One region of the Bradyrhizobium sp. HKCCYLS3013 genome, then DNA from elsewhere that is predicted to be linked to it. Evidence: predicted binding sites of a transcription regulator. Region 1 holds the regulator's gene; each other region holds the start of a gene.
What was found. Region 1 encodes LexA, which represses DNA repair genes until DNA is damaged. Its sites were predicted from a motif close to TGTTCNNNNTGTGTTCNG; they were not measured.
Positions count from the first base shown of each region.

Region 2: uvrA (excinuclease ABC subunit UvrA) is a predicted target of LexA. The motif match lies at 4,371-4,388, and genes of this name have one in related genera.
Region 3: recA (recombinase RecA) is a predicted target of LexA. The motif match lies at 1,914-1,931, and genes of this name have one in related genera.
Region 4: ACQR1F_RS15625 (DNA recombination protein RmuC) is a predicted target of LexA. The motif match lies at 5,466-5,483, and genes of this name have one in related genera.

Region 1 is NZ_JBNPTK010000003.1:3,380-10,657, reverse strand. It holds gene ACQR1F_RS06795 (glutamine--tRNA ligase/YqeY domain fusion protein) at 1-312, shown strand, start outside; gene ACQR1F_RS06790 (hypothetical protein) at 343-555, opposite strand; gene ACQR1F_RS06785 (ComEC/Rec2 family competence protein) at 698-3,001, shown strand; gene ACQR1F_RS06780 (hypothetical protein) at 3,390-3,830, opposite strand; gene lexA (transcriptional repressor LexA) at 4,121-4,819, opposite strand; gene ACQR1F_RS06770 (molybdopterin molybdotransferase MoeA) at 5,025-6,236, opposite strand; gene ACQR1F_RS06765 (LysR family transcriptional regulator) at 6,447-7,278, opposite strand, start outside.
Region 2 is NZ_JBNPTK010000017.1:44,495-51,772, reverse strand. It holds gene ACQR1F_RS25920 (outer membrane protein) at 1-300, shown strand, start outside; gene ACQR1F_RS25915 (outer membrane protein) at 494-1,249, shown strand; gene ACQR1F_RS25910 (outer membrane protein) at 1,534-2,319, shown strand; gene ACQR1F_RS25905 (outer membrane protein) at 2,532-3,272, shown strand; gene ACQR1F_RS25900 (outer membrane protein) at 3,559-4,203, shown strand; gene uvrA (excinuclease ABC subunit UvrA) at 4,480-7,278, shown strand, end outside.
Region 3 is NZ_JBNPTK010000010.1:101,446-108,723, forward strand. It holds gene ACQR1F_RS19030 (DUF1835 domain-containing protein) at 1-438, opposite strand, end outside; gene recA (recombinase RecA) at 734-1,822, opposite strand; gene ACQR1F_RS19040 (hypothetical protein) at 2,390-2,683, shown strand; gene ACQR1F_RS19045 (DUF6894 family protein) at 3,952-4,191, shown strand; gene ACQR1F_RS19050 (hypothetical protein) at 4,531-4,776, opposite strand; gene ACQR1F_RS19055 (hypothetical protein) at 4,888-5,184, opposite strand; gene ACQR1F_RS19060 (PaaI family thioesterase) at 5,439-5,897, shown strand; gene ACQR1F_RS19065 (PilZ domain-containing protein) at 6,045-6,296, shown strand; gene ACQR1F_RS19070 (pyrroloquinoline quinone-dependent dehydrogenase) at 6,312-7,278, opposite strand, start outside.
Region 4 is NZ_JBNPTK010000007.1:221,449-228,726, reverse strand. It holds gene dapD (2,3,4,5-tetrahydropyridine-2,6-dicarboxylate N-succinyltransferase) at 32-877, shown strand; gene ACQR1F_RS15650 (DUF805 domain-containing protein) at 946-1,581, shown strand; gene dapE (succinyl-diaminopimelate desuccinylase) at 1,615-2,769, shown strand; gene truA (tRNA pseudouridine(38-40) synthase TruA) at 2,890-3,627, opposite strand; gene fmt (methionyl-tRNA formyltransferase) at 3,744-4,679, opposite strand; gene def (peptide deformylase) at 4,817-5,344, opposite strand; gene ACQR1F_RS15625 (DNA recombination protein RmuC) at 5,514-6,746, shown strand; gene ACQR1F_RS15620 (AmpG family muropeptide MFS transporter) at 6,790-7,278, shown strand, end outside.

The sequences.
Region 1 (7,278 bases):
GTCAAGGCGACGATGCACTGGCTGCCGGCGGCGCAGTCGCTGAAGGCCGAGATCCGCATCTACAATCAGCTGTTCGCCAATCCGAGCCCCAATGCGGCCGACTTCACCGCCGATCTCAATCCCAACTCGTTGGAAGTGCTGACCGACGCCCGCATCGAGCCGGCGATCGCCGCGAGCAATTCGGACGCGCCGATGCAGTTCGAGCGCCAGGGCTACTTTGTGCGCGATCCGGACTCGACGCCCGACAAGCTCGTGTTCAATCGTACCATCGGCCTGCGCGACACGTTTGCGAAGGAGGTCGCCAAGGGCTGAGGCGAGCGGAAGCCGCGGGACGCTTGCAGCTCAGCTGATCGCGTCCTGGCCGGCGTTCGTCAGGGTCGGCACACCGTCGGTGAGCTCGACGAGCCCGCGCTCGGCGAGGAGCGAGAGGTCTTCCTCGGCGACTGGGGACAGCGTGAGCCGGTGGGCCTTGATGTCCCGGAGAGTCCAGCGGAGGTGGATCGCCCTCTCGAGCGCGAGATCGGCGAAGGGGTCGTCAATACCTTTAGGGTCCATACTCCGATAAGCGCGTGCGATGCGAAAAGTTCCAAGCCAGGTGCGCGTGCAGAAAGCCAGGATTCCCGTTCCGTTCTGCTAGGCGGCCTCGCGCAGCTTCCGATAGCCTTCCCGCCCGGTCGGGTAGCGGGTGGTGTTGGCAATGGCGGAGCCGGTCAGGCCGCCAGCAGGACGTCCAGGAGGGCGGCGCGGGATCGCGGGCGTGATGGCCGACGTCTGGCCGCCGCGGGGCGCGCTGGCCGGCGGCTGGCCCGCGGTCGGCTCGAGTGCCTCGTCGGCATTCGCCGCGCGCCTCAAGATCTGGGCGGCCGAGGAGGCCGGGGCGGGCCGGCTGCTGCCCTGGGTGCCGGTGGCATTCGGGGCCGGCATCGCGCTGTATTTCACCGCCGATCACGAGCCTGTGCTCTGGATCGCCGCGATCGCGGCGGCGCTGCTCTGCCTCGTCGCCATCATGATGCGGCGGCATCGGCTGTTTCCGGCGGCCGTGATGATCGCGGCGGCGGCGTGCGGCTTTGCCACCGCGACCATCAAGACCGCGTGGGTGGCGCATCCGGTGCTGGCGCGGCCGCTGTATTCGGTGGCGCTGTCCGGCTTCGTCGAGGCGCGCGACATCCGCGAGCGCAGCGACCGCATCGTGCTGCGCGTCACCGCGATGGAGAGCCCGCGCAACGCGATCACGCTGGCGCGCGTGCGGCTCGCGGTGCGCAAGGGCGCGGCGCCCGAGGTCGGCAGCTTCGTGCAGCTCAAGGCGCGGCTGCTGCCGCCGATGGCCCCGGTGCGGCCGGGCTCCTACGATTTCGCGCGCGACATGTTCTTCCAGGGCATCGGCGCCTCCGGCTTCGTGATGGGCGCGATCACGACGGCGCCGCCGCCCCAGGCCGTCGGCTTCGGCCTGGGCTATGCGGCGGCCATGCAGGGCCTGCGCGACGCGATCGACGCACGCATCCGCGCCCGCCTGTCGGGCGACGAGCGGGCGATTGCCACCGCGCTGCTGACAGGCCGGCGCGACGCCATCACGCCCGATGTCAACGACGCGATGTTCGTCTCCGGTCTCGGCCATGTGCTGTCGATCTCAGGCTATCACATGGCGGTCGTGGCCGGCGTCGTGTTCTTCGCCGTGCGCGCGCTGCTGGCGCTGATCCCAGGCCTTACCGTCAGCCACCCGATCAAGAAATGGGCGGCGGCCGCGGCGCTGGTCGCGGCGGCGTTCTATCTGTTGCTCTCAGGCGCGGAGGTCGCGACCCAGAGATCGTTCTTCATGACGGCCGTGGTGCTGATCGCGGTCATGGTCGACCGCCGCGCCGTCACTTTCCGCACGCTCGCGGTCGCGGCGATGATCGTGCTGATCGCAGCCCCCGAGGCGCTGGTGCATCCGAGCTTCCAGATGTCGTTCGCGGCAACGCTCGGCCTGGTCGCGCTGGTGCAGTTCGGCCTGCCCAGGCTGTTCGCGACGCCGGACAGCTCCACGACGCAGCGCGTCGCGCTGTGGGGCGGGCGCGAGCTCGCGATGCTGCTGCTGGCCTCGCTGATCGCCGGGCTCGCGACCACGCCCTATGCCGCCTTCCATTTCCATCGCGTGACGCCCTATGGCGTGCTCGCCAATCTCGCGGCGATGCCGGTGGTCTCGGCGCTGGTGATGCCGGCCGGCCTGATGGGCCTGCTGGCGGCGCCGTTCGGCCTGGACGGCATCTGGTGGTCGCTGATGGGCCTCGGCATCGACTGGATGATCGCGGTGACGCGCTGGGTGGCGGCGCTGCCGGGCGCGGTCGGGCGCATCCCGGCCTTCGGCATCGGCCCGCTGATCCTGGCCAGCCTGGGCGTCATCCTGATCGGCCTGCTGCGCACACCGCTGCGCTGGTTGGGCGCCGTGATGCTCTCGGCCGCCACCGTCTGGGCGGCCGCGACGCCGCTGCCCGACGTCCTGGTCGCCGGCGATGGGCGCGCGGTGGCGGTGCGCGGCCGTGACGGACGCCTGCATGTGATGCGCGCCGGCAAGGATGTGTTCGCCACCAAGGAGTGGCTCGCGGCCGACGCCGATGCCCGGCTGCCGGCGGACGCCTCGCTCGCCGATGGCGTCTCCTGCGACGAGGCGGGCTGCGTGGTCGCGATGGCCGACGGCCGCTTCGCCGCCATGACCTTGCGCGCTGAGGCGCTCGCCGACGATTGCGCCCGTGTCGCGCTGATCGTCACCGCGCGCGCCGCGCCGTCATCCTGCGCGGCGGCCGTGATCGATCGCGAGCGGCTGCGGCAGCAGGGCGCCTTGTTGCTGGTGCAGCAGGGCAAAGGCTTCGCCGTGACGCCGGCGCGCGCCGGCGGCACTGACCGCCCATGGTGGCCGGCGCCCGCCGAGGCCGGCGAGTTCGACACGACGCTGACGCCGCGTGCGCCGGCCGCGCGGCTTCAGGACGCGACGCCGCCGGAGACGGAGCAGGGCGAGCAGGATTGAGCGCCCGGGCAGCTCGAACGTGCCGAGATGATACTCGGTGTCGTCTGGTCCATCGAACAGCGAGGGCCCTTCGACCAGCGTGAAAGCAGCGCCCGGATAGCGTTGCCAGATGGCGACGTCATCAGCCGTGACCGTCAGCCATCCGAACGCGAGCATGTAGCGGCCGGGCTCGGTGATCCGTCCGGCCTTGTTCCAATCGATCTTGTTGACCACGGCGGCAAGCTCCCCCGGCAAACAATGCCGGCCGAGGGATGTCGTTCCTATCCGATGCGATGCCGGGGCGTGAGATTCGCCCGAGAGGACTTTGCGCTTGCAGAACCCAAGTTGACCAAGTCTCCCACCGTCGAAAGCGCGCTCACGACCGACAGAAATGCCGACGCGCAGACCCTCAGGTGATGCTGATGCGGCGAATCGGTGTGGCCGGCGACGTCGGCACATCCTCGGCGATGTCCGGGCGACGCTCTGCCGGCTGCTTGCTGACCGGCAATTGCAGCACGGTGACGCGCTGGCCCTCGCAGAGCTGGGTCACCAGCACGTGGCGGCCGTCGGCGAACTCGATCGCGTCGTGATGGCGATCGGGAATGTGCGTCTCGATGCTGTTGAACTTCGCGACGCGCTCGCGGATCGTCCGGGTCCAGAGCCAGCGGCTGTCGTAGCGGACGTCCTCGGCGAAGGCCAACTCGGTGCCGGGCAGCATGCAGACTGCGACGGTCGGCTCGCTCTCCAACGCGAAGCCGCGGGTGGCGGTGCCACGGAAGGTCATCGAGATCAACGTCTCGCCGACCTTGGCGGGACGGGACGCAACCGCATGGAGGCTGTAGTCACACATCGGATCGCTCCTCGTTGAGAGATAGCCGACCCACGCTCCCCCCGGACAGGCGCAGGCCTCTATCAGAGTGGACATCGATGGTGATGTTAGCGCGCGCTTCGCGGCAATTCTGCGCTGATCTGCATCGCGTGTGCCCGCGGCCGATCACAAGCGTTTGAGCATGCCGCGCTGCACATCATGAAGTGCATTCGCGTGTGGCGTATTTTGCTGGCTGCTTCCAGCTTGGCTGGCTTCTCGCTCGGCGGCGACAGCGCGTGCGCCCGCCGCCGATCGACCGATCCCATTCGCGATCAGTACTTGCGGTACAGCCCGACCAGCTTGCCTTGGATCTTCACCCGGTTCGGCGGCAAGATGCGCACCTCGTAGGCGGTGTTGGCCGGCTCCAGCGCGATCGATGCGCCGCGGCGGCGGAAGCGCTTCAAGGTGGCTTCCTCATCGTCGATCAGCGCCACCACGATGTCGCCGGTGTCGGCGGTCTCGTTGCGCTGGATCAGCGCCATGTCGCCGTCGAGGATGCCGGCATCGACCATCGAGTCGCCGCGCACCTCGAGCGCGTAGTGGTCGCCGTTGCCGAGCATGTCGGCAGGTACGCTGATGGTGTGGCTGCGCGTCTGCAGCGCCTCGATCGGGGTACCGGCGGCGATGCGGCCCATCACCGGCACCGCCACGGGGCGCTCGCCATCGTCCAGCGCGGGAGTGCTGGTGCGCACCTTGCCGAGATTGCCCTCGATCACCGACGGCGTGAAGCCGCGACGGTTGCCCGCGGCCTGCGACAGCTCGGGCAGCTTGATCACCTCGATCGCGCGGGCGCGATTCGGCAGCCGGCGGATGAAGCCGCGCTCCTCGAGCGCCGTGATCAGGCGATGAATGCCGGACTTCGAACGCAGATCGAGCGCATCCTTCATCTCGTCGAAGGACGGCGGCACGCCGGCTTCCTTGAGCCGCTCGTTGATGAACCGCAGAAGTTCGTACTGTTTGCGCGTCAGCATCTCGACCTGGTCCCCGGTTTGTTGTCGTCCGAGTCCAGGAGCTGCGCCTTGAGCACAAGCCGGCTGAGAGCGCCCTGGAGTCGGACCGTCATCGCGTCGCCCGCAACATACTAAAAACAAATCATGAACGGACACTATATGTTCGATGTGTGTTCCGCAATCCTAAAAATATGATGAACGGACCGGGCTTTACCGGGGAAGCGGCTCAGTTCGGCAGGCGCAGGATCTCGCACGGGCTGCCGGCAGGCGCCTTCGGCGCAAACGCCGGCCGGATCACCAGCGCCTGCGACAGCGCGAGATTGCCGAGCAGCGACGAATCCTGCTGCGTCACCGGTGTTGCGACCAGGGTGCCGTCGGCGCGCTCCTTGAGCTGCGCCCGCAGATAGTCCTCGCGCGAATCGTTCGCCCCCAACTCGCGGCCGAGCAGGGCGGTCTCGCGCGGCATCACGGCCTCGTCGCGGCCGAGCAGGCGCCGAATCAGCGGCACCATGAACAGGATGGCGCAGACATAGGACGACACCGGATTGCCGGGCAGTCCGATCACCCTGATGTCGCCGAGCCGTCCGTGCATCATCGGCTTGCCCGGCCGCATCGCGATCTTCCAGAACGCCATTTCGACGCCCTCGGCCTCCAGCGCCTGCTTGACCAGGTCGTGATCGCCGACCGAGGCGCCGCCGGTCGTGATCAGGACGTCGGCCTCGGCCGCGCGGGCGCGCCGGATTCCAGCGACCGTCGCCTCCATCGTATCCGCGGCGATGCCGAGATCGATCGGCGTCGCGCCCTCGCTGCGGACCAGCGCCCGCAAGCCGTAGCCGTTGGAATAGACGATCTGCCCCGGGCCGGGCGTCGAGCCCGGCATCACCAGCTCGTCGCCGGTGGCGAGCAGCGCCACCTTCGGCCGCCGCCGCACCGGCAGCGCCGGATGATTCATGCTGGCCGCCAGGGATAGGTCGCGGTCGCTGAGTCGGCGCCCGGCCTTCAGCAGCACCATGCCCTGGTGGAAGTCGACGCCGGCCGGCCGGATGTGCCGGCCTGTGATCGCGGCCTCGGTGATCACGACATGGCCGTCCTCGGCGATCGTGTCCTCCTGGATCACCACCGCGTCGGCGCCTGCGGGGACAACGCCGCCGGTGAAGATCCGCGCCGCCTCGCCGGGCCCGACCACGCGATCGAACGGCCGTCCCGCCGCGACCTCGCCGATCACCTTCAGCCGCGCCTTGGCCTTGGCTGCGTCGGCCGCGCGCACCGCATAGCCATCCATCGCCGACATCGCCTGGGGCGGCTGCGTCCGCAGCGCCGCGAGGTCGCGGGCCAGGATGCGGTGATAGGCCTCGTCCAGCCCGACCATTTCCTCAGCCAGCGGCTCGGTGCCGGCGAGCACCGCGGACAACGCATCGGAGACCGGCATCAGGGCCATGGGATTACCTTCGGACGAAGACGGGCAGATCGACTGAATCGCGTTCTAACCGAACGCGCACGGCGCGGCCAAGGGCCTAACCCCTCTCTGCGTTCCGATCGCCTGAAGGTGTGTCGCCCGGCCCGACGCCTCACGATCGCGCGAGAAACTCTGCAATCATGCCGGGGGGCAGTCGCGATCTGCTCACGTGCACACGGAGTCCAGACGGAGCTATCCGGCAGCCGCGCGACAGGCGGCGCGCTCGGTGGTGTGCAGGATGTTTGCCACCATGTTCCGCAGCCAGACCGATGCGGCATCGCGGTCGAGCTGCAGCGGCCAGACCATCGAGACCGCCGGCAGCCGCAACTTCAACGGCGCCGGACAGAGCGCCAGCCCAAACCGGGGTCCGTAGAGCCTTGCCATCCGGGTCGGGATCGTGGTGATCACCGGTGAGGCGGCCACCGTCGCCAGCACGCTGAGGAAATCCGAGGAGGCCGAGACCACGTTGAGCTCGGTCCCGATCTCATCCAGCGCCGCCTCCAGGCAGCCCTGCAGGCTGTTGGTCAGCGTCACCAGCGCGTGCGGAAGCGACAGATAGGCATCCAGGCCGATCGGCGCTTTCATCGCGATGCGCTTTGGATTGTAGACGCAGCTCAGCGCCTGCTCGAACAGGAACTGGGATCGGTGCCGCAGCGCCACCGCCTCGAAGCAGCCGACGCCGACATCCAAGGCGCCCTCGTCGAGCAGACGATGCACCTCGTTGCGTTCGGTCGGACGGCTGAGAAGCCGCACGCCGGGCGCCGTTCGACGCAGCTCCGCCGTGAGTTCGGGGATCAGCAGCAGCTCGACCTCGCTCGAGAATCCCAAGCGGATGGTGCGCTGCTCGGTCGCTGGGTCGAACTCCGGTGCGGCGTGCAACGCAGCCTGCATCTGGGCCAGCGCCGCCCGAACCGGTCCGGCCAGCACCGCAGCCTTGGGGGTCGGCTGCATGATCGTGCCGACGCGGACGAACAGCTCATCCTGCAGCAGCACGCGAAGCGTCGACAGCGAATGGCTCATCGCC
Region 2 (7,278 bases), on a different contig from region 1:
CTGCTCTTCGTCAGCGGCGGTGCCACGGTCGGCGATCTGCAGCACCGCTACGATGGCGTTCCCGGCAACGTGTTCGTGCAGAACGACTGGCGCTGGGGTTGGACGATCGGCGCCGGTGCCGAGTACATGTTCGCTCCGAACTGGTCGGCCAAGGTCGAGTACAACTATCTCGATTTCGGCAAGAGCTCGATCCAGTACTCCCCGGTCGCGACCAACCGCTCGGAGTGGAGCGACACCGTCCATACCGTCAAGGCCGGCATCTCCTACCACTTCGGTGGTCCGGGCATGTCGCGCTACTGATCGCACGCCAAAAGCGAATATGTCGAAAGGCCGGCCTCGCGCCGGCCTTTTTTTGCGTGCCAGAACCGGTACTTGCCGAGCCGTTGTGTCCTTTGGGTGACGGCTTTTTACGGCGGAAGGGGCTATCAAGGTCCGGCGGGTGGGCGTTGGTGAGAGCGTGCGTGCGGGCGTCGGACTTGGTTTGGGGAATGCGATGAGAAGGCTGTTGCTGGGGGCGACAACTTCGCTGGCGCTGGGGATTGCGCCGGCCATCGCTGCCGATCTGCCCGCGCGCACCTTCACCAAAGCGCCTGCGATGATCGCGACGATCTATGATTGGAGTGGTTTCTATGTCGGCCTGAACGCCGGCGGCGCATCCTCCCGCACCTGCTGGACCAACAAGGTCACTTTTGCCGGCGTCGCTGCGACCAACGCCGAGGGTTGCCACGATGCGACCGGCGCGCTGGCGGGCGGCCAGATCGGCTATCGCTGGCAGGCTGGCGGCTGGGTATTCGGCGTCGAAGGTCAGGGCAACTGGGCCAACCTCAAGGGCAGCAACACCAGCCAGTTCGCCCCGGCCGTGACCAACCAGACCAAGATCAACGGCATCGGCGTGTTCACGGGCCAGGTCGGCTATTCCTGGAACAACGTGCTCTGGTACGTAAAGGGCGGCGCCGCGGTCGCAAGCGAGAAGTACAACGGTCTCGCCACGGCAACGGGCGCGGCTCTCGACCAGTCCAGCGCCACGCGCTGGGGGGCTGCGGTCGGCACCGGTGTCGAGGTCGGCTTCGCCAAGAACTGGTCGGTCGCAGCCGAATACGAGCACCTGTTCATGGGCAACCGCACCCTGGGCTTCTCCGGTGTTCCCGGCGGAGCCGCGGGCCGGACCGATGCGGTCGGCCAGGACGTCGACATGGCGACGGTCCGCGTCAACTATCGCTGGGGCGGTCCCGTCGTCTCCAAGCACTGACCCTCGAGGACAGGCACTCGAAGACTGGCGCGCTCGAAGACTGGCACTCGAGGCCTGACGCGCCAGGCGCTCACCATGCGTGCCCTCGGGACAGCTCCACGATCGGCGCGACGGCCGCGATCTTTACCCGCGCTTAAGCACGTTCGACACATCCCGCCGCACGCCTGCTGCCGATCACGAGTTTAGAAAGCAGTCTCTCCTACAACCAGCCACAGGCCACCTTCGCGTGGGCCCGGATCGGAGGGATCCGGTGCGAGGACAGTTATGGGACTGGGGAGAGACGAATGCAGAAGACGACCTTGATCTTGACCGCTGGAGCCGCGGCGCTGGGACTGGCGCCGGCCTCCGCGGCCGACTTCGCGACGCGCCCTTACAGCAAGGCGCCGCCGCCGGCCTATGTCACGCCGCTGCCGAGCTGGGCCGGGTTCTACCTCGGCGTCAATGGCGGCGCCGACTGGAGCCACAACTGCTGGACGCTCAATCGCGTCGGCGGCGTGCCGGTCGTGCCGGCCCAGTCCGAAGGCTGCCACAATGCCTCGAGCGGACTCATCGGCGGCCAGGTCGGCTATCGCTGGCAGGCGGCGAGCTGGGTGTTCGGCGTCGAGGCCCAGGGCGACTGGACCGACCTGAAGTCGTCGAACGCGAGCACGGCTGCGTTGGCTGCAGGCATCACCAACACCACCAAGACCGATGCGATCGGCCTGTTCACCGGCCAGGTCGGCTATGCCTGGGGCAACGTGCTCTGGTACGTGAAGGGCGGCGCGGCCGTCACCCACAACAAATACACCGGCACGGCGAATGCGGCTGCGCCCTTCCCGGTCGGCACGCTGCTGGATTCCGCCAGCGAGACCCGCTGGGGCGGCACCGTCGGCACCGGCGTCGAGTTCGGCTTCGCGCCGAACTGGTCGGTCGCCGTAGAGTACGACCACCTGTTCATGGGCTCGCGCGACATCAGCTTCCCGGCCACCGCCACCGTGCTGTCGCGCGTCGACACCATTAAGCAGGACATCGACATGGCGACCGTCCGAGTGAACTATCGATTCGGAGCGCCGATGGGCACCCGCTACTGAAAAAAGCCGCCACTCGCACGCATTCGGAAAGGCCGGCCTCCACGCCGGCCTTTTTCGTGTCAACAGCCCGGCAGCGTCGCGGCGTTTTTGTGCTAAATATATGATTTATAACGCTTTTTTGTTTCTGTGGCGGGCGCGTTACAGCGTCTCCGGGATGCCCTGTGTATGACTTGCCCATCGCTTGTCATTCCAACCTCCCGGGGGAGAATTTGATGAAGAAGTTGCTTGTGATCACGACGGCCCTCGCCGGCGTCGCGGCCGCCACGTCCGCGTCGGCGGCCGACATGGCGGCACGGCCCTACACCAAGGCGCCGCCCATGGTCGCGCAGATCCTGAGCTGGTCGGGCCTCTACGCCGGCATCCAGGGCGGCGGCGGCTGGGGCACCAGCAAGGAAACCTTCCTTGGCCGCTTCAATGCGCCGGGCTTCCTGGGCACCCAGAACTACAACACCAATGGCGGCTTCGTCGGCGGCGTGCTCGGCTACAATTGGCAGGTCGACAACGTCGTGTTCGGCCTCGAAGGCGACTATCACTGGGCCGACATCAACGGCCGCTCCGCAGTGGTCAATGCCGGCGTGGGCGACACCTTCTTCACCAAGCTGACCAGCTTCGGCGACATCAAGGGCCGCCTCGGCTACGCCGCAGGTCCCGCTCTGTTCTTCGTGAGCGGCGGTGCCGCCGTGGGCCAACTGCAGCACCGCTACGACGGCGTGCCGGGCAACGTCTTCAGCCAGACCACCACCCGCTGGGGCTACACGGTCGGGGCCGGCGCGGAATACATGTTCGCCCCGAACTGGTCGGCCAAGCTCGAGTACAACTATCTCGACTTCGGCAAGAGCGCGATCCAGTACAGCGCTTTCGCGACCAACCGCTCCGAGTGGAAGGACACCGTCCACACCGTCAAGGTCGGCCTCAGCTACCATTTCGGCGGCCCGGTCATTGCCAAATACTGATACCTGCAACCGACAGGTTCCGAGAAAGGCCGGCGAAAGCCGGCCTTTTTTGTTGCACCGATACCACCGTGCCGGCTCGCCACACACGGAACCAAGCAATTGAGTAACATAGGCTTTCTGGAACTGGGCCGTAAAAACGCGGTTTGGCCGCGAGTGTGTCTTCAGGGTGACGGTAATCCGTACGGAACCGGGCTATAGGAACCTCGTCAACTTGAACGGGTGAGTCTGTTTCGTGCGTAAGCTTATCGGTGCGATGCGGACTTCGAGGAATAAACTGGAGACTGGAATGAAGAAGATCTTGCTCGCGACCGTGGCCCTGGCCGCCCTGGCCGCTCCCGCTGCCGCCGCTGATCTCGCCGCACGCCCGACCTACACCAAGGCCCCGGTTCTCGCGCCGGTGCAGACCTGGACCGGTTTCTACATCGGTGCGATGGGTGGCTACGCCAATGAGGATGCTGACTTTGCGGCCATGAAGGGCGGCTTCGCCGGTGGCACCGTCGGCTACAACTGGCAGCAGGGTGCTGTCGTGTTCGGCCTCGAGGCCGATGCTGCCTGGGCTGACATCAATGCCTCCGTCGGCGCGCTTGGCGTGACCGCCGAATCGAAGATCCGTGACTGGGGCACCGTCCGTGGCCGCATCGGTTACGCCTTCGGCCCGACCCTGCTGTACGCCACCGGCGGTTACGCCTGGGCCGACAACCGCATCTCGCTGACGGCTCCCGGCGTCGCCGTTTCGGACAGCAAGATCCACTCGGGCTGGACCGTCGGCGCAGGCGTCGAGTACATGTTCGCCCCGAACTGGTCGCTGAAGGGCGAGTACCTCTACAAGAGCTTCGGTGGCGAGAGCTACACCTTCACCGGCCTCGGCACGCTCGCGACCGGCACCCTCAACGTGCATTCCGGTCAGGTCGGCATCAACTACCACTTCTAAGAACGTCGCCTCCGGGCCAACGCACACAGCCTCCGCTCTGCCAGAGCGGAGGCTTTTTCTTTGCGGGATCGCGCGCAGGGCCGGACGGAACCGCAGCCTCCTGCCATTCGCTGCCATTCCCTGAGCGCATTGTTGATGATTCGCTGACGGCACTGGAAATCCGGCCACGTTCTTCCTACGTTCCGACCATACCTTTTCCCTCTGGCGTCCGATGGCCGGCTCCCGGCAGAACGCGCCTGCAACGATGGCGCGACTCTGCGCCGTGGGACGATCGCCATGGATGAAGTGCTCAAGGCCAAGCAGCGCGCGCAAGCCAACCAGTCGAGCCTGCGGGCCATCACCATCCGCGGCGCCCGCGAGCACAATCTGAAAAACATCGACGTCGAGATCCCGCGCGACAGGCTGGTGGTGTTCACCGGGCTGTCCGGCTCCGGCAAATCCTCGCTCGCCTTCGACACCATCTATGCCGAGGGCCAGCGCCGCTACGTCGAATCGCTGTCGGCCTATGCACGCCAGTTCCTGGAGATGATGCAGAAGCCGGATGTCGACCAGATCGACGGCCTGTCGCCGGCGATCTCGATCGAGCAGAAGACGACCTCGAAGAATCCGCGCTCGACGGTGGGCACCGTCACCGAGATCTACGACTACATGCGCCTGCTGTGGGCGCGCGTCGGCGTGCCCTACTCGCCGGCCACCGGCCTGCCGATCGAGAGCCAGACCGTGTCGCAGATGGTCGACCGCGTGCTGGCGCTGCCCGAAGGCACCCGCCTCTATCTGCTGGCGCCGGTCGTGCGCGGCCGCAAGGGCGAGTACAAGAAGGAGCTCGCGGAATATCTCAAGAAGGGCTTTCAGCGCGTCAAGATCGACGGCACCTTCCATGAGCTGGCCGAGGCGCCCACGCTCGACAAGAAGTTCCCGCACGACATCGATGTCGTCGTCGACCGTATCGTCGTGCGCCCCGATATCGGCCAGCGCCTGGCGGAGAGCTTCGAGACCGCGCTGAAGCTCGCCGAGGGCTTGGCCGTGATCGAGTTCGCGGATGCAGCCCCTTCCTCGTCATCACCGGGCCGCGCCGAAGGCGCGAGACCCGGTGATCCATCCTCTTCGAAGGAGATGGATGGCCGGGTCAAGCCCGGCCATGACGAGAAGAAGAAGGTGGCCAAGATCCACGACAAGAGCGGGCCCGAGCGCATCCTGTTCTCCGAGAAGTTCGCCTGCCCGGTGTCCGGCTTCACCATCCCCGAGATCGAGCCGCGGCTGTTCTCGTTCAACAACCCCTATGGCGCGTGCCCCGAATGCGGCGGCCTCGGCGTCGAGCAGCACGTCGATGCCGACCTCGTGATCCCCGACAAGGACGTCACGCTGCGCAAGGGCGCGATCGCGCCCTGGGCCAAGTCGTCATCGCCCTACTACCTGCAGACGCTGACCGCGCTCGGCAAGTTCTACAAGTTCACGCTCGACACCAAGTGGAAGGATCTGCCGAAGAAGACGCAGAACGCGCTGCTGCACGGCTCCGGCGACGACGAGATCAAGTTCACCTATGAGGACGGCGTTCGCGCCTACGATACCAAGAAGCCGTTCGAGGGCGTCATCACCAACATCGAGCGCCGCTTCCGCGAGACCGAGAGCGAATGGGCGCGCGAGGAGCTCGGCAAGTACTTCAACGACGTGCCCTGCGCCGGCTGCAAAGGCTTCCGGCTGAAGCCCGAGGCGCTGTGCGTCAAGGTCGGCGGCAAGCACATCGGCGAAATCAGCGATCTCTCCGTCAAGGCTGCCGGCGAATGGTTTGCCGAGGTGCCGAAGGCCCTGAACGCGCAGCAGACCGAGATCGCCACCCGCATCCTCAAGGAGATCCGCGACCGCCTGACCTTCCTGCTCGATGTCGGCTTGAACTACCTGACCCTGGCGCGCTCCTCCGGCACCTTGTCCGGCGGCGAGAGCCAGCGCATCCGCCTGGCCTCGCAGATCGGCTCGGGGCTGACGGGTGTGCTCTACGTGCTGGACGAGCCGTCGATCGGCCTGCACCAGCGCGACAATGCCCGCCTGCTCGACACGCTGAAGCGGCTGCGCGACCTCGGCAACACCGTGATCGTGGTCGAGCATGACGAGGATGCCATTCGCCTCGCCGACTACGTGCTCGACATCGGCCCCGGCGCCGGCACCCATGGCGGCAACATCGTCGCCGAGGGCACGCCGGCCGAGATCATGCGCAATCCGGCGTCGCTGACCGGCAAATATCTCACCGGCGAGCTCGAGGTCGAGGTACCCGAGCGGCGGCCACCGAACCATCGCCGCACCATCAAGGTCGTCAACGCCCGCGGCAACAATCTCAAGAACGTCTCCGCCGAGATTCCGCTCGGCCTGTTCACGGCGATCACCGGCGTGTCCGGCGGCGGCAAGTCGACGCTGCTGATCGACACGCTGTACAAGGCGATCGCGCGCAAGCTCAACGGCGCCAACGAGGCGGCGGCGCCGCACGACCGCATCGAGGGCCTGGAGCACATCGACAAGATCATCGACATCGACCAGTCGCCGATCGGCCGCACCCCGCGCTCCAACCCCGCGACCTATACCGGCGCGTTCACGCCGATCCGCGAATGGTTCGCCGGCCTGCCGGAATCGAAGGCGCGCGGCTACGAGCCCGGCCGGTTCTCCTTCAACGTCAAGGGCGGCCGCTGCGAGGCCTGCCAGGGCGACGGCGTCATCAAGATCGAGATGCACTTTTTGCCGGACGTCTACGTCACCTGCGACGTCTGCAAGGGCAAGCGCTACAACCGCGAGACGCTCGACGTGCTGTTCAAGGGCAAGTCGATCGCCGACGTGCTCGACATGACCGTCGAGGAGGCCGCCGAATTCTTCAAGGCGGTGCCGCGCGTGCGCGACACCTTCGAGACCCTGCGCCGCGTCGGCCTCGACTACATCCATGTCGGCCAGCAGGCCACCACGCTGTCCGGCGGCGAGGCGCAGCGCGTGAAGCTCGCCAAGGAATTGTCAAAGCGCGCCACCGGCCGCACGCTCTACATCCTGGACGAGCCGACCACCGGCCTGCACTTCCACGACGTCAAGAAGCTGCTG
Region 3 (7,278 bases), on a different contig from region 1:
GAGCGCCACGCCGGCAATGGTCCGGCCGGCGGGTTGTCTGGCCAAGGCGTCGAAGACTGGCGCATCGAGGTGTCGCAACACGATCTTCGTCGCGATCTCGGCGTAATCGCGCAGATAATCCAAGAGCCAGATCAGCACCAACTGATCGTTCGGACGGGTCCCCATCCACAGTTCGACGCTATCGCAACGGTCGACAAGTTCGAGAAAACTCTGACTCCGCCCGCCGACCGCCATGAAGTCGACGCGCGAGGCGAAATCCAACCAATGCCCCCGCTTCCGTCGCACGGTGCGCTGGACGAGATAAGCCGATAATTCGGCATCGGATGGCAGCGGTCCCCACACGAAACGATGGAGAATTGGCACCACCAGGTCGGCAAAGCCGCCCCTCCGAAGCGCTCCGGCGCTGGGATCATCGGCCGCTAAAATCAAACGTGTCATGCTGTTGGCTCCGGCACGACCTGATTGGCTCAAGGCGCTATCAACACGTTCGCAATCGGCTCCCGGCGCCCAGGACCGGCGCCGGAAACGTCGGTGCCGCCGCGCGGATCCGGTCCGCTCGTCCGCCCGCACGCTTTCGACTATTCGCGCTGAAGATCGTATCCGGCGCTCAGAAACCCGGGCTCACTGCATTGGTCATGCAGCAACGCAGATTTCGGCAGAACACCACACTTCTGCAAACGGGCGCCGGAACGTCGGCAACACGACGTCCATGGCACCCGCCGCCGTCGTAGCTCTACTCCTCCGCCGGCTCCTCGCCGTCGGCGTCGCGCTCGGCATTGCCGGCCAGGATCTGCTCGGCGATCAGGCCGGAGTTCTGGCGGATCGCGGCTTCGATCTTGGCGGTCATGTCCGGATTGGTCTTGAGGAACGATTTCGAATTCTCACGTCCCTGCCCGAGACGCTGGCTATCGTAAGAGAACCAGGCGCCGGACTTCTCGACGATGCCGGCCTTGACGCCGAGATCGAGGATCTCGCCCATCTTGGAGACGCCCTCGCCATACATGATGTCGAACTCGACCTGCTTGAACGGCGGCGCCAGCTTGTTCTTCACCACCTTCACACGGGTGGAATTGCCGATCACCTCGTCGCGCTCCTTGATCGCGCCGATGCGGCGGATGTCGAGGCGGACCGAGGCATAGAATTTCAGCGCATTGCCGCCGGTGGTGGTCTCCGGCGAGCCGTACATCACACCGATCTTCATGCGGATCTGGTTGATGAAGATCACCATCGTGTTGGACTTGTTGATCGAGGCCGTCAGCTTGCGCAGAGCCTGGCTCATCAGGCGGGCCTGCAGGCCCGGCAGCGACTCGCCCATCTCGCCTTCGAGCTCGGCCTTCGGCACCAGCGCCGCCACCGAGTCGACCACCAGCACGTCGACCGCACCGGAACGCACCAGGGTGTCGCAGATCTCCAGCGCCTGCTCACCCGTATCCGGCTGTGAGATCAGGAGCTCATCGATGTTGACGCCCAGCTTGCGCGCATAGACCGGATCGAGCGCATGCTCGGCATCGATGAAGGCACAGATGCCGCCCTTCTTCTGCGCTTCCGCCACCGTGTGCAGCGCCAGCGTGGTCTTGCCCGAGGATTCCGGACCGTAGATCTCGACGATGCGCCCTTTCGGCAGCCCACCGATCCCCAACGCGATGTCGAGCCCGAGCGAGCCGGTCGACACCGTCTCGACATCCATCGAGCGGTCGTTCTTGCCCAGCTTCATCACCGAGCCCTTGCCGAACTGACGTTCGATCTGGGACAGCGCAGCAGAGAGCGCCTTACTCTTATCCATTGAGGAACCTTCGACGATACGCAGGGCGGTGGCGGACATTGGCGCTCCTTATGGCGGGGATTCGCGAGATGGACAAACGGTTAACGAGGTCGGCCAGCAATCTTGAGGTGAATGTACTCCATCCGTTCTTTGTTCGCAATATGTTCTTCTCGACAATCACGCCTCTTCTCTTCGCAAACCCCTGACAGCCGCGGGGACACGCCTGCCGCTCGAGGGGCCGGCGCCCAGTGCACCGAGCACCGCCGAGGAAGCGCTGCCCGACGAGCGCGCCCACAAGCGAAGTAAGGGATGCTGGATGACGGCGACCGCGAGAGGATCCTGGCTCGGCTGAAGGCGGAGGCCATGCGCGCGAGCGGCGCAGCCGCCGACCGGCGATCATGCGAATTACGACCGGCCTGTCCGAGCGCTCCAACCTCGCCTCTCGCGCCAGTGACAGACGCCACTTCAATTATAAGTTGTTATCGTGGTCTCGACCGTGCCCTATCATCCTGCTGGTCCTTCTCTGTGAGCCCCCTACCGCTTCCAATTTTCGGGACCAGCATGACCGGATCCAACAAGGAACAGACCCTCACGCTGTGGCGCCCGGTCGGCCCAAAGGAGTTCGCCTTGATCGCAGCCTCGGGCATGCGGGCGTTTCCGCCGCGCCTTCCGGAGCAGCCGATCTTCTACCCGGTGCTGACCGAGGCCTATGCCGTGAAGATCGCGAGGGACTTGAACGTACCGGCGAGCGGCTGCGGCCATGTGCTGCGCTTCGCGATCCTGCGACGCTTCATCGACGCGTACGAAGTGCATGAGGCCGGCGGCCGAGAGCATCTCGAGTACTGGATTCCCAGCGAAGACCTCGCCGACTTCAATGCCGCGATCGTCGGGCCGATCGAGCTCGTCAAGACTTTTCCTTGAAACTACCAAACTCCTACACGCGTGCGTAGATCGCACGGTCCGTGGTTCTCCTGAGAAGAACGAAGTTCCCTCGCCTCTTCTGCTTTTGTTCGGCTCATCGTGCGTGCAGACGCACGATTTCGATGCAGATGTGCAGCCGCCCTGCACGCGGCGTCCGGCCGCGAAGTTCCGCAGCACGCGGATCCGACCAGCTCGGCGGCCGCCATATGACGAGCGACAGATGAAACGACGAACCTCGGACAACTTCGTGTCGGACCACGCCCGAGGGATGGGTTAGCGTGCCATTCGCGCAAGCTCCTCATGCCGGCCTGAGGAACGGCCTGGACGAGACCCGCGTGACCCGCATCACGCGGCGCCCCCGCGCCCACGACATCTTCAAGCCACAAACCATTGTCATAAACTTTGGGTTGCGTTATATAATCGTGGTTGTCGTACGTCTGAGCAAATTTTTGATCAGCCCCGGATTTGTTTGTTCGTTGCGATGATGGCTGACCCGTATTGTCCGTGATGTATTGTCAGTGATGCGGCGTCGACCGATCCCTTGCAGCCTGCCAGCTCCAACATTTGCAGGCTCCGTCACCCGTAGGCGCACGGCCCTGAAACCATCCGCGCCGAAAGAAAGCCCCGGACCACGTCCGGGGCTTTCGACGTTGATAGCTCCGCTCGGGATGCATCTCCCTCCGTCATTGTCGTGATGTCGGGGAACGGATTGCGGGCGCTGCGCTTCATATCGGCGATGACAAGAGATGACGTGACGTGTCCGTCCTGCAGGGCCGGCCTTCAAAGGATCGAGCTTCACTCGCAGCAAGGCGCCGCGGGAGAGAGGCGTTGTCCGGCCTGCGACGAACTCCTGGAAATGGTCGACGGCGCGACGCAGATTGCCTACCGACTGACAGTCGTGCCGGAACGGATCTTCGACCGCAGCCAAGTGCGTCCCGCGGCGGTTGATCGAGATTGCAACCTTGATCTGACGCAAGGCACGCCGACAGGTTTCGTACTAATTTAATTATGTCATTGCCGAACTGCCCTTGCTGGGAAGCTACGACGTTGACGCCGAGCCTCGGACCGCGGCGGTCCGAGGCTCATTCGTCGGCCTTCGCTGTGCCCGGTTGCGCCGCACATCACCAACGGCAATCAGCCTAACCGAAGCGAACAGCGCGACCGACCGTATTTTACCGGAATTGATCCGAGTGGGTTTTGCGCTTCCATTTGTGGTGCGTACATCAAACCCAGCGGCCTGGGGCGGTCAGGGCTCACCGGTTTTGGCAATGCCGCTCTATTACTTTCGTATCCGCAACGGCCACTTCTCAGGCGCGTCCGAGTATGGGACCGAGTGCGCCGACCGCAACGCAGCCTGGAAAGAGATGACCACCGTCTGCGCTGACATGGCCAGCAGCATCTCGCGCAAGCTCGCCGAAAACTCCGAATGGCAGATGGAGCTGCTCGACGAGGCACGGCAGCCGGTCTTCCGCATCCGGATCGTCGCCGAGTCGCTGGATCAGGCCTGACGGCTCGCCAGACCTCTTGTGGATTGTCACCGACGAGAACCACAACCTCAGCCTGTGGCCGGCGAGGTCGACTGCGCGTCATTTCGGCAGCCGAGCTTGATCGAGATCAAAATGCCGGTCTGCATCCTGGCAGACATTTAAATTTGTATGGGTAATCTGATCTTCAAATGTCCGCGAACGGGGATGAACGTGCAGCATTGGCTGGAAGAGCCGAAGCCAGGCGATCCCACGTGCTCCTATGAAACCGTGGTCTGCAAGGCCTGCACGCGGCTTCATTTCATCAATCGCGACACACGCAAGCTTCTTGGCGAAAAGGAATGAGGCGCTTGCCGGAATCGTTCAATCGGCGCTGGGAAGCCGCCGCATCGTGAACTCGATCGCCCCGTCGGGAAGCTCGCGCCAGCTTTCGACGGCGCTCATGTAGCCGGCCTTGGGATAGCGGGTCAGATAGTCGCGGGCCTTGGCGCGCGCTTGCTCGCGCGGCAGCGTGAACGTGTCGCGAACGTAGCCGTCCCGAGCCTGTGCGGCGCCCTTCTGGCGCCGGGCCGCCATCCGGCTGGCAATGTCCCGGGGCCGCATCCCCATCGACGAACTCCAACGCGCTGCCACACCGTCAATATAGACGGGGCCGCGAGGAATCCGAGTCCGCAATCGGCCCGGAGGGTCAGAGCCCGCCCGACCCGAACGCGATAAATCTCAATTGGTGCTGCCGACAGCCTTCGGCTTCTTGGCCGCAGTGGTCTTCATGGCAGGCGCCGCCTTGGGCTGCTCCGCCGCGCGGACGTTGCCCCAGGGATCGGCGCTCGTCTTGGCGTCCGGAATCTTGCGCATGGTATCCTTGTAGGCCTGCTCCCGCGCCGCTTCAGCTTCCTTTTCCTCGGGCGTCTTCGAGGGACCGTCGGCGAGAAGGTTGATATTGGGCATTTGCGCCATCGCGGGAACCGCCCAGCCTGCCAGCACGGCGACCGCCATCGTCACGATCAGCTTCTTCATTGGTTACTCCCCGGTAGAGGCGCCTTATACCATCGCCTCGCCATGCGCCAAGCCCGCGGCACTGTGCCGAAACGGTGGACCGCAGGCCGGGATGTTCGCGGCCGCACCGTCTGCGCGCACCTGCCGTCTGTTCCACGGTGTGCCATCATCATAGTTTTCCAACTCCGGCCTTTTCAAGCCGCCGCTCTGCGGCAACATTCCGGCGGCTCCGCCGATCGCGGCGACAAAAGTCGACGAGACAAATCGACAAGACCATGGGAGGACCTCCGCGCGTGCCGAATGAGACCCCGAACTTCACCATCGACGACGCGAGGCGAATCCTCGATGACGTGTTCGCTCCCTGGATCAAGGATCTTGGCCTGATCGTCGAGGACATCGCGCCCTCCCCGCTGGGCGAAGCCGGCGCCATCCTGCGCATGCCGTTCTCGCCGCGGCTCTGCCGCGACAATGGCGTTGTCTGCGGCCAGGCGCTGATGGCTTTTGCCGATACCGCGATGGTGATCGGGATGGTCACCGCCAGCGGCGGCTACCGGCCGATGACCACTGTCGACCAGACCACGCATTTCATGCGCGCCATTGCTTCCGCCGACGTGCTGGCGGATGCGCGCGTGGTGCGGATGGGCCGCACCATGAGCTTCGGCCGGGTCACACTGACCAGCGCCGGCGATGGCAAGCCGGTGGCCATGGTGTCGAGCGCCTTCGCGATGCTCTGATCCGCGCGGCCCGGCCGGGGTTAACGAAACGTGAAGGCGACGGCCCGGGCCTCGCGGGCCGGATTCATCTGATCGAAACGCGAGCGTGATTTATTTTAGGTGCTTTTGACGCGAAAGGTGACGCCATTCGGCACCGGGTTACAGGCCATGAGCGAGACGAGTGACAAGCGCATTGCACCGAGGCATCGGGTGCTGAAGCAGGGCAGGCTGGCGTTCGACGGCGGCGGCGCGGTCGATTGCATGGTCCGCAACATGTCCGATACCGGCGCCAGGGTCGAGGTGGTCAGCCCGGTCGGTCTGCCCGAAGCCTTCACGCTTGTGATCCCGGCCGACAAGTTCACGCGGCGCTGCCACGCAGTCTGGAGCCACGACAAGCGGATCGGCGTCGCATTCGACTGATGGCGGTGCGGAGGGCTAGGCCCGCCGCAGGCGCCATCGCCACAACGCCACGAACAGACCAACCAGCACAATGGCCGCGAGCAGCACACCGGCGGCAAACCGTCCGCCGGGGCGATCAATCGTCCGTGACCATAGCGAGGGCCCTTCGCCATCCCGCGCCAGCCGAAACGCCACGACGCTGTCGCCGAGCGACGTTCCCGCCTCCGAATGACCCCCCGCTGCGATCACCACGAATTGCTCGCCCTTCCATTGATAGGTCATCGGATTGGCGACGCCCGGCGCGGGCAACCGGCCCTGCCAGAGCTCCTGACCTGAGATAGCGTCGAAGGCGCGCAGATAGGCGTCCATCGCGCCGGTGAAGACGAGGCCGCCGGCTGTGACCACGACGCCGTTGACGAGCGGCGTGCCCCACTTGAACGCCAGTCCGAGCGGAGCGCGATCCTCGGTGGTGCCGACGGTCGAGCGCCACAGGATCTTTCCGGCCTTGAGGTCGACCGCAACCATTTCGCCCCATGGCGGCCGGTTGCACAACAGGCCGAGCCTGGACATCGCGACCGCCCGTGTCACGGCGAACGGCGCTCCGCGCTGCAGTCCAAAATCAACACCGCGCGGCGCCTTCATCCGGTCGGCTTCTGCGCGCGGGATCAGCCTGACGATGTGGATGGCGCGGCTGACATTGGCGTAGAGGATCTGGTGGACGGGATCGAACGCCGCACCGCCCCAGTTCACGCCGCCGCCGGTCATCGGAAACAGCAGCGTGCCCTGAGTCGTCGGTGGCGTGTAGAGACCCTCATTGCGCAACGGCGCGAGCTGATCATCGCAGGAGGAATCCAGGACGCGCGGCACGGCCCTGAAAATATCACCCGCCGCGAAGCGCTGATCGAGCAGCGGCGGCACATGGGTCGGGAACGGCTGCGTCGGCGACAGAACGTCACCCTCGACCGCGCCTTGCGGCACTGCGCGCTCCTCCACCGGCCAGACC
Region 4 (7,278 bases), on a different contig from region 1:
GGTCGGCCCGGGACCAAGCGAGGATCGACCGATGTCACTGTCCGCCCTGGAATCCACCATCAACAGCGCCTTCGATGCCCGTGATGGCGTCTCGACCACGACCAAGGGCGAGGTCCGCGACGCCGTGGAGAGCGCGCTGGAGCTGCTCGACAAGGGCGAGGCCCGGGTCGCCGAGCGGGGCACGGACGGCAAGTGGAGCGTCAACCAGTGGCTCAAGAAGGCGGTGCTGCTGTCGTTCCGCCTCAACGACATGAGCGTGATCCCCGGCGGCCCCGGCCAGGCGTCGTGGTGGGACAAGGTGCCGTCGAAGTTCGAGGGCTGGGGCGAGAACCGTTTCCGTGACGCCGGCTTCCGCGCCGTGCCGGGCGCAATCGTGCGCCGCTCGGCCTTCATCGCCAAGAACGTCGTGCTGATGCCGTCCTTCGTCAATCTCGGCGCCTATGTCGACGAGGCGACCATGGTCGACACCTGGTCGACGGTCGGCTCCTGCGCCCAGATCGGCAAGCGCGTGCACATTTCCGGCGGCGTCGGCATCGGCGGCGTGCTGGAGCCGCTGCAGGCCGGTCCCGTCATCATCGAGGATGACTGCTTCATCGGCGCGCGCTCGGAGGTTGCCGAAGGCGTGGTCGTGCGCAAGGGCGCGGTGCTGTCGATGGGCGTGTTCCTGGGCGCCTCGACCAAGATCGTCGACCGCGAGACCGGCGAGGTTTTCGTCGGCGAGGTGCCGGAATATGCCGTCGTGGTGCCGGGCGCGCTGCCGGGCAAGCCGATGAAGAACGGCCAGATCGGCCCCTCCACCGCCTGCGCCGTCATCGTCAAGCGCGTCGACGAGCGCACCCGCTCCAAGACCTCGATCAACGAGCTGTTGCGCGACTGATCGAACCCCCATTGCGGTGAAGACGACGAATCTCCGGACCGGCCACGCCGCCCGTCCGGAGATCGCCCATGGATTGGACCTGGTTTCTGTTCCGCTTCGACGGCCGCATCAACCGCGCCAAGCTCTGGCTGTCGCTGCTGGTGATCTTTGGCTGGATGCTCTTCGCCGTAGCGCTGATGGCCGGCGCAAGCCGGCTGCTGGGCGGCCCGGCGGTCGCCAAGCTCAATCTCGCCGACATCTTTGCAGTCCTCGACCCCGACACCTTTCGCGGCCTGACGCGTGCCGATCTCCCGTCCGTCGCCGTCCATGTCGTTCTCACCCCGGTGTTCGCCTGGGTGTTTGCTGCGGGCGTCATCAAGCGGCTGCACGACCGCGACAAGAGCGGCTGGTGGATGGTGCCGTTCTTCGTCGGTCCCGGACTGGCCAACCAGTACGCCGAGCGCCTGCCCGGCACGATCCTTCCGACGATCATGGAGGGCCTGACCGCACTGCTCTCGCTGTGGGGCTTCATCGAGTTGTACTGCCTGGCCGGCGATCGTTGGACCAATCGGTTTGGGCCGAGCCCCTTGGCGAAGGTCGGGCCCAGCGGACGCTGCGGCCAGCAGACCCCGCCGCGGGGCGCCTGGGACCAGCACAAGGAGCTGGAATTCGCGCCGCATGTGAGCAGCCCCGCTGCTGGCCGAAGCGGCAATCGGCAGCACTAGCCGGCTGCCAAATGAGCATGTTAAGCGGAGGACATGACGGATGCCCTCACCATCACCCGCGACCTGATCCGCTGTCCCTCCGTGACCCCCGCCGATGCCGGGGCGCTCGGCGTGCTCGAAACCCTGCTGAAAGAGGCGGGGTTCACCACACATCGCGTGACGTTCTCCGAAGCCGGCACTCCCGACATCGACAACCTCTATGCCCGCATCGGAACCGATGGGCCGCACATCACCTTCGCCGGTCACACCGATGTCGTGCCGCCCGGCGATGAAGCGGCGTGGAGCCTGCCCGCGTTCTCGGGCGAGGTGAAGGACGGCTACATCTATGGCCGTGGCGCAGTCGACATGAAAGGCGGCATCGCCTGCAGCGTCGCCGCGGCGCTGGACTATCTGCGCGACAAGGGTGGACGGCCGAGAGGCTCGATCTCGTTCCTCATCACCGGCGACGAAGAGGATGTGTCGATCAACGGCACCATCAAGCTGCTGCAATGGGCGGCCGAGCGCGGCGAGCGCTTCGACCACTGCGTGCTCGGCGAGCCGTCGAACCAGGAAGTCATGGGTGACTGCATCAAGATCGGCCGCCGCGGCTCGCAGTCGGGCACCCTGATCGTCGAGGGCAAGCAGGGCCACGTCGCCTATCCGCACCGCGCCTCGAACCCCGTGCCGGATATCTCGCGCCTGATCGTGGCCTTGTCGGACGAACCGCTCGACCACGGCAGCGCGCAGTTCCAGCCGTCGAACCTCGAATTCACCACGGTCGACGTCGGCAACGCCGCCAGCAATGTCATTCCCGGACTGGCGCGGGCGAAATTCAACATCCGCTACAATGACTGCCATACGCAGGAGACGCTGCGCGCGCTGGTCGAGGAGCGGCTGGCGAAGGCCTGCGGCAATCGCATCCGCGCCCGCATCGACTGGCTGCCGTCGAACTCCAACGTGTTCCTGACCAAGCCCGGACCGTTCACCGACCTCGCGGTTGCCGCGATCGAGAGCGTGACGGGCCGCAAGCCGGAGCTCTCGACCACCGGCGGCACCTCGGACGCGCGCTTCATCTCGAGCTACTGCCCGGTGATCGAGTTCGGCCTGGTCGGCCAGACCATGCACCAGATCGACGAGCGCGCCTCGGTCGCCGACATCGCCACCCTGACGAAGATCTATCGCGGCATTCTCGATCGCTACTTCGCGTGACCCACTCGCTGCGGATCATTGCGAGCACAGCGAGGGATCCAGGGTGTCTCCGCGGCAGCGATCTTGATCGCTTCGCGCCTCGATTGTGCGCCACCGCAATCTCCAGTGGAGCAGCCTCAATTAGTAGTCGACCTTCACGAGATAGAGCCCTTCCGGTGGCGCGACGACGCCACAGGCGGCGCGATTGCGCGCGGCGAGCGCGGCGGCGAGATCATCTGCGGTCCAGCGGCCCTGCCCGACCCACACCAGCGAGCCGACCATCGAGCGCACCTGGCTATGCAGATAGGAGCGCGCGGAGGTGAGGATGGTGATCGCATCGCCGTCCCTCACGACATCGAGTTGATCGAGCGTCTTCTCCGGCGACTTCGCCTGACATTCCGTATCGCGGAAGGTCGTGAAATCATGCCTGCCGAGCAGCCGCTGCGCCGCCGCATGCATCGCCTCCGAATCCAGCCGCTGCGGCACGCGCCAGACGCGGCCGACCTCGAGCGCAAGATTGGAGCGGCGATTGACGATGCGATAGCGGTAGTGCCGCTTCCGCGCGGAGAACCGCGCTTCGAAGCTGTCGGGCACGATCTCGGCATGGAGCACCGCAACCGGGTTCGGCCGCAGATGCGCGTTGAGTGCGTCGCGCAGCTTGTCGGGGCGGAACTCCTTGGCGATGTCGCAATGCGCGACCTGCCCCATGGCGTGGACGCCGGCGTCGGTACGGCCAGAACCGTGCACGCGCGTCGGCACGCCGCAGGTCGCCTGCACCGCCGCTTCCAGCGCGCCCTGCACCGACGGCAAGGTCGCCTGCAGCTGCCAGCCGCAGAACGGCGCGCCGTCATATTCGATGGTGAGCTTGTAGCGGGGCATCGCCTCGATCGCGTTTGGCCGTCATTGCCGGGCTTGACCCGGCAATCCATCCATGGACGAAGCTTGTTCGCGAGATGGATGCGCGGGTCAAGCCCGCGCATGACGAGCTGAATTGGTCAGCCGAAGCGCCGGCCCGGCGCGACGGGCGTGCCGCGCAGGAAATCCGCGGCTTTCATCGGGCCCTTGCCGGCGCGCTGCAGCTCGGTGACGCGGATGGCGCCGTCGGCGCAGGCGATGGTGAGCTGCTCGTCGAGCACGGCGCCGGGCTCGCCCCGGCCGTCGGCGAGCGCGCAGCGCAGGATCTTCAAACGCGCCGCCTCGCCATCGAGGGTGACCTCGCTCCAGGCGCCGGGGAACGGCGACAGGCCGTGGATGTGACGCAGCACCGTATGCGCCGGCTTCGTCCAGTCGATCCGCGCCTCGGCCTTCTCGATCTTGGCCGCGTAGGTCACGCCGTCCTCGGCCTGCTTCGTCAACGTCAGCCCGCCGCGCGCCAGCGCCGCGATCGCGCGCACCATCAGGTCGGCGCCGATCCGCGACAGGCGATCGTGCAGGTCGGACGCCGTCATCGCGTCAGTGATGGGCAGACGCTCGGCCATCGCGACGTCGCCGGTGTCGAGACCGACATCCATCTTCATGACCATCACGCCGCTTTCGGCGTCCCCTGCCATGATGGCACGGTTGATCGGCGCAGCGCCGCGCCAGCGCGGCAGCAGCGAGGCGTGGAGGTTGTAGCAGCCGAGTTTTGGTGCATCGAGAATCGCCTGCGGCAGGATCATGCCATAGGCGACGACGACGGCGGCGTCGGCCTGGTGGGCGCGGAACGCAGCCAGCGCGTCCTCGGTCTTCAGCGTCTTCGGCGTGAGCACGGGAATGCCGAGCCGCCGCGCCTCGGTCTCGATCGGAGTCGGGGCCAAGGCCAAGCCACGGCGGCCACCGGGCTTCGGCGCGCGCGTGTAGACGGCCACGATCTCGTGGCCGTGGCCGGCGAGCTCGAGCAGGGTCGGCACGGCGAAATCCGGCGTGCCCATGAAGATCAGGCGAAGCGGCATCTGGTGCGCCCCTCAAGGCTTCATCCTGCCGTCATTGGCCGGGCTCGTCCCGGCCATCCACGTCGCAATGCCAACGCGAGAGGCAAGACGTGGATGCCCGGGTCAAGCCCGGGCATGACGGAGGAGAGAGTTGATCGTTACTCGCCGGCGCGCTTGGCGGCCTTGGTGAACTTCTTCATCACGCGGTCGCGCTTGAGCTTCGACAGATAGTCGATGAATAGCACGCCGTTGAGATGGTCGATCTCGTGCTGGATGCAGGTGGCGTAGAGCCCCTCCGCATCCTCCTCGCGGACCAGCCCGTCGAGATCGGTGAAGCGTACGCGCACACGCGCCGGCCGCTCGACCTCCTCGTAATATTCGGGGATCGACAGGCAACCTTCCTCGTAGACCGACAGCTCGTCCGACTTGGCAACGATCTCCGGATTGATGAAGACGCGCGGCTCGCGCTTGCCTTCCCCGTTCGCGTCGGGCTTGGCCAGATCCATGGTGATGACGCGCAGCGGCTGCGCGACCTGAATCGCTGCGAGCCCGATGCCTGGCGCGTCGTACATGGTCTGAAACATGTCGTCGACCAGCTGCCGGATCTCCGGCGTGACCTTCTCGACCGGCTTGGACACCAGCCGCAACTGCCGGTCCGGCAGGATGATGATTTCTCTTAGGGACATGGCGCGCGATTTAAGCCGCGGAACCGGCGCGGTCAATGTGATGGCTCGCAGTTAAGACTTCGCTAACCATGAATTTCAATGTCTCGTTAACCATGATTCTTTACCCGGCCTTAACCATAAACGTTCTCTCTTCGTTCGCGAGGTCTTGCGAATCGGATAGACGGGGGTGATGACCGCCAGCCAGTCCCTCAATCCTGTCGTCGTCATGATCGGCGATCTGCCGGTGCGCGCCAGCGACGCGCTGATCGGGTTTGGCGTGCTGGTTCTGCTCCTGCTGCTGATGATCGTCGCGGCCGTGGTGCGCTCCGGCCGGCGCGGCGCCGAGCTCGCGGCCCAGCAGGCGATACGCGCCGATGAGATCGAACAGCGGTTCGGCGAGATGATCCGGGTGCAGAGCGAGGCCTCCGGCCGGGTCGACGCGATGGCGCAGCTGCTTGCCGGGCGGCAGGTGGACCTGGCGCGCAGCGTCAACGAGCGGCTCGACGCCGTCACCCATCGCGTCGGCCAATCGATGGAGCAGACCACGCGCCACACCATGGATTCCTTGCGCGTGCTGCACGAGCGGCTCGGCATCATCGACAACGCGCATCGCGATCTCAGCGAGCTCACGACACAGGTCACGACCTTGCGCGACGTGCTCGCCAACAAGCAGTCGCGTGGCGCATTCGGCCAGGCGCGCATGGAGGCGATCGTCCAGGACGGGCTGCCGAAGGGCAGCTACGCCTTCCAGTACACGCTCGTCAGCGGCAAGCGGCCGGACTGCGTCGTGTTCCTGCCCGACACGCGGCCGCTGTGCATCGACGCCAAGTTTCCGCTCGAGGCAGTGACCGCGCTGCACGACGCGGAGACGGAGGACGAAAAGCGCGCCGCCGCGCAGCGCCTGCGCACCGACGTGCTGCGCCACGTCAACGACATCGCCGAGAAGTACCTCGTGGTCGGCGAGACGCAGGACACGGCGCTGATGTTCGTGCCGTCGGAATCGGTCTACGCCGAGATCCATGACGGCTTCGACGATGTCATCCAGAGAGCCTATCGCGCCCGTGTCGTGCTGGTGTCGCCGTCGCTGCTGATGCTCGCGATCCAGGTCATGCAGCAGATCATGAAGGACGCGCGCATCCGCGACGCCGCCGACCAGATCCGCAACGAGGTCATCCATCTCGGCGACGACCTCGGCCGCCTGCGCGAGCGCGTGCTCAAGCTGCAGAAGCATTTTGGCGATGTCGGCGAGGACATCCGCCAGATCCTCATCTCCGCCGACAAGATCGAAAAGCGCGCCGCGCGGATCGAGGAGCTCGATTTCAGCAAGCCGGATGCGCCGGCGGACTCTCCGCGCGTTGCGCCGGGCGCGGGCGCGACGCCGGACCTGTTTCCGCTGGCGGGGCGGATGCAGGCGGGGGAATGACCGCGGCGTCGCGAAAGCTGTCCAGATCTGCTACCACCCATCGATGACCGCACCTGACGCCGCCTCCGACATCAGAGCAACCGCTGCAAAGCCTGAGGCCAAGCTCGCCCCCACCTGGCGCGAAAGCATGGCCGTCTACCTGCAGCCGCGCGTGCTCGTGGTGCTGTTCCTCGGCTTCTCCTCAGGTCTGCCGCTGGCGCTGTCCGGCTCGACGCTTCAGATCTGGATGCGCGAGCTCGGCGTCGATCTCGGGACCATCGGGCTGTTCGCGCTGGTCGGCACGCCCTACACGCTGAAATTCCTTTGGGCGCCGCTGGTCGACGCGCTGCACGTGCCGCTGCTGACGCGCGCCTTCGGGCGGCGGCGCGGCTGGCTGGTGTTCGCGCAATTGCTGCTGATCGCGGCCATCCTGCTGCTGGCCGTGACTGACCCGGCGCATGCGCCGTTCATGGTCGCGCTGGCCGCGCTGCTGGTCGCCGCGATGTCGGCGACCCAGGACATCGTGGTCGATGCCTTCCGCGTCGAGAGCCTT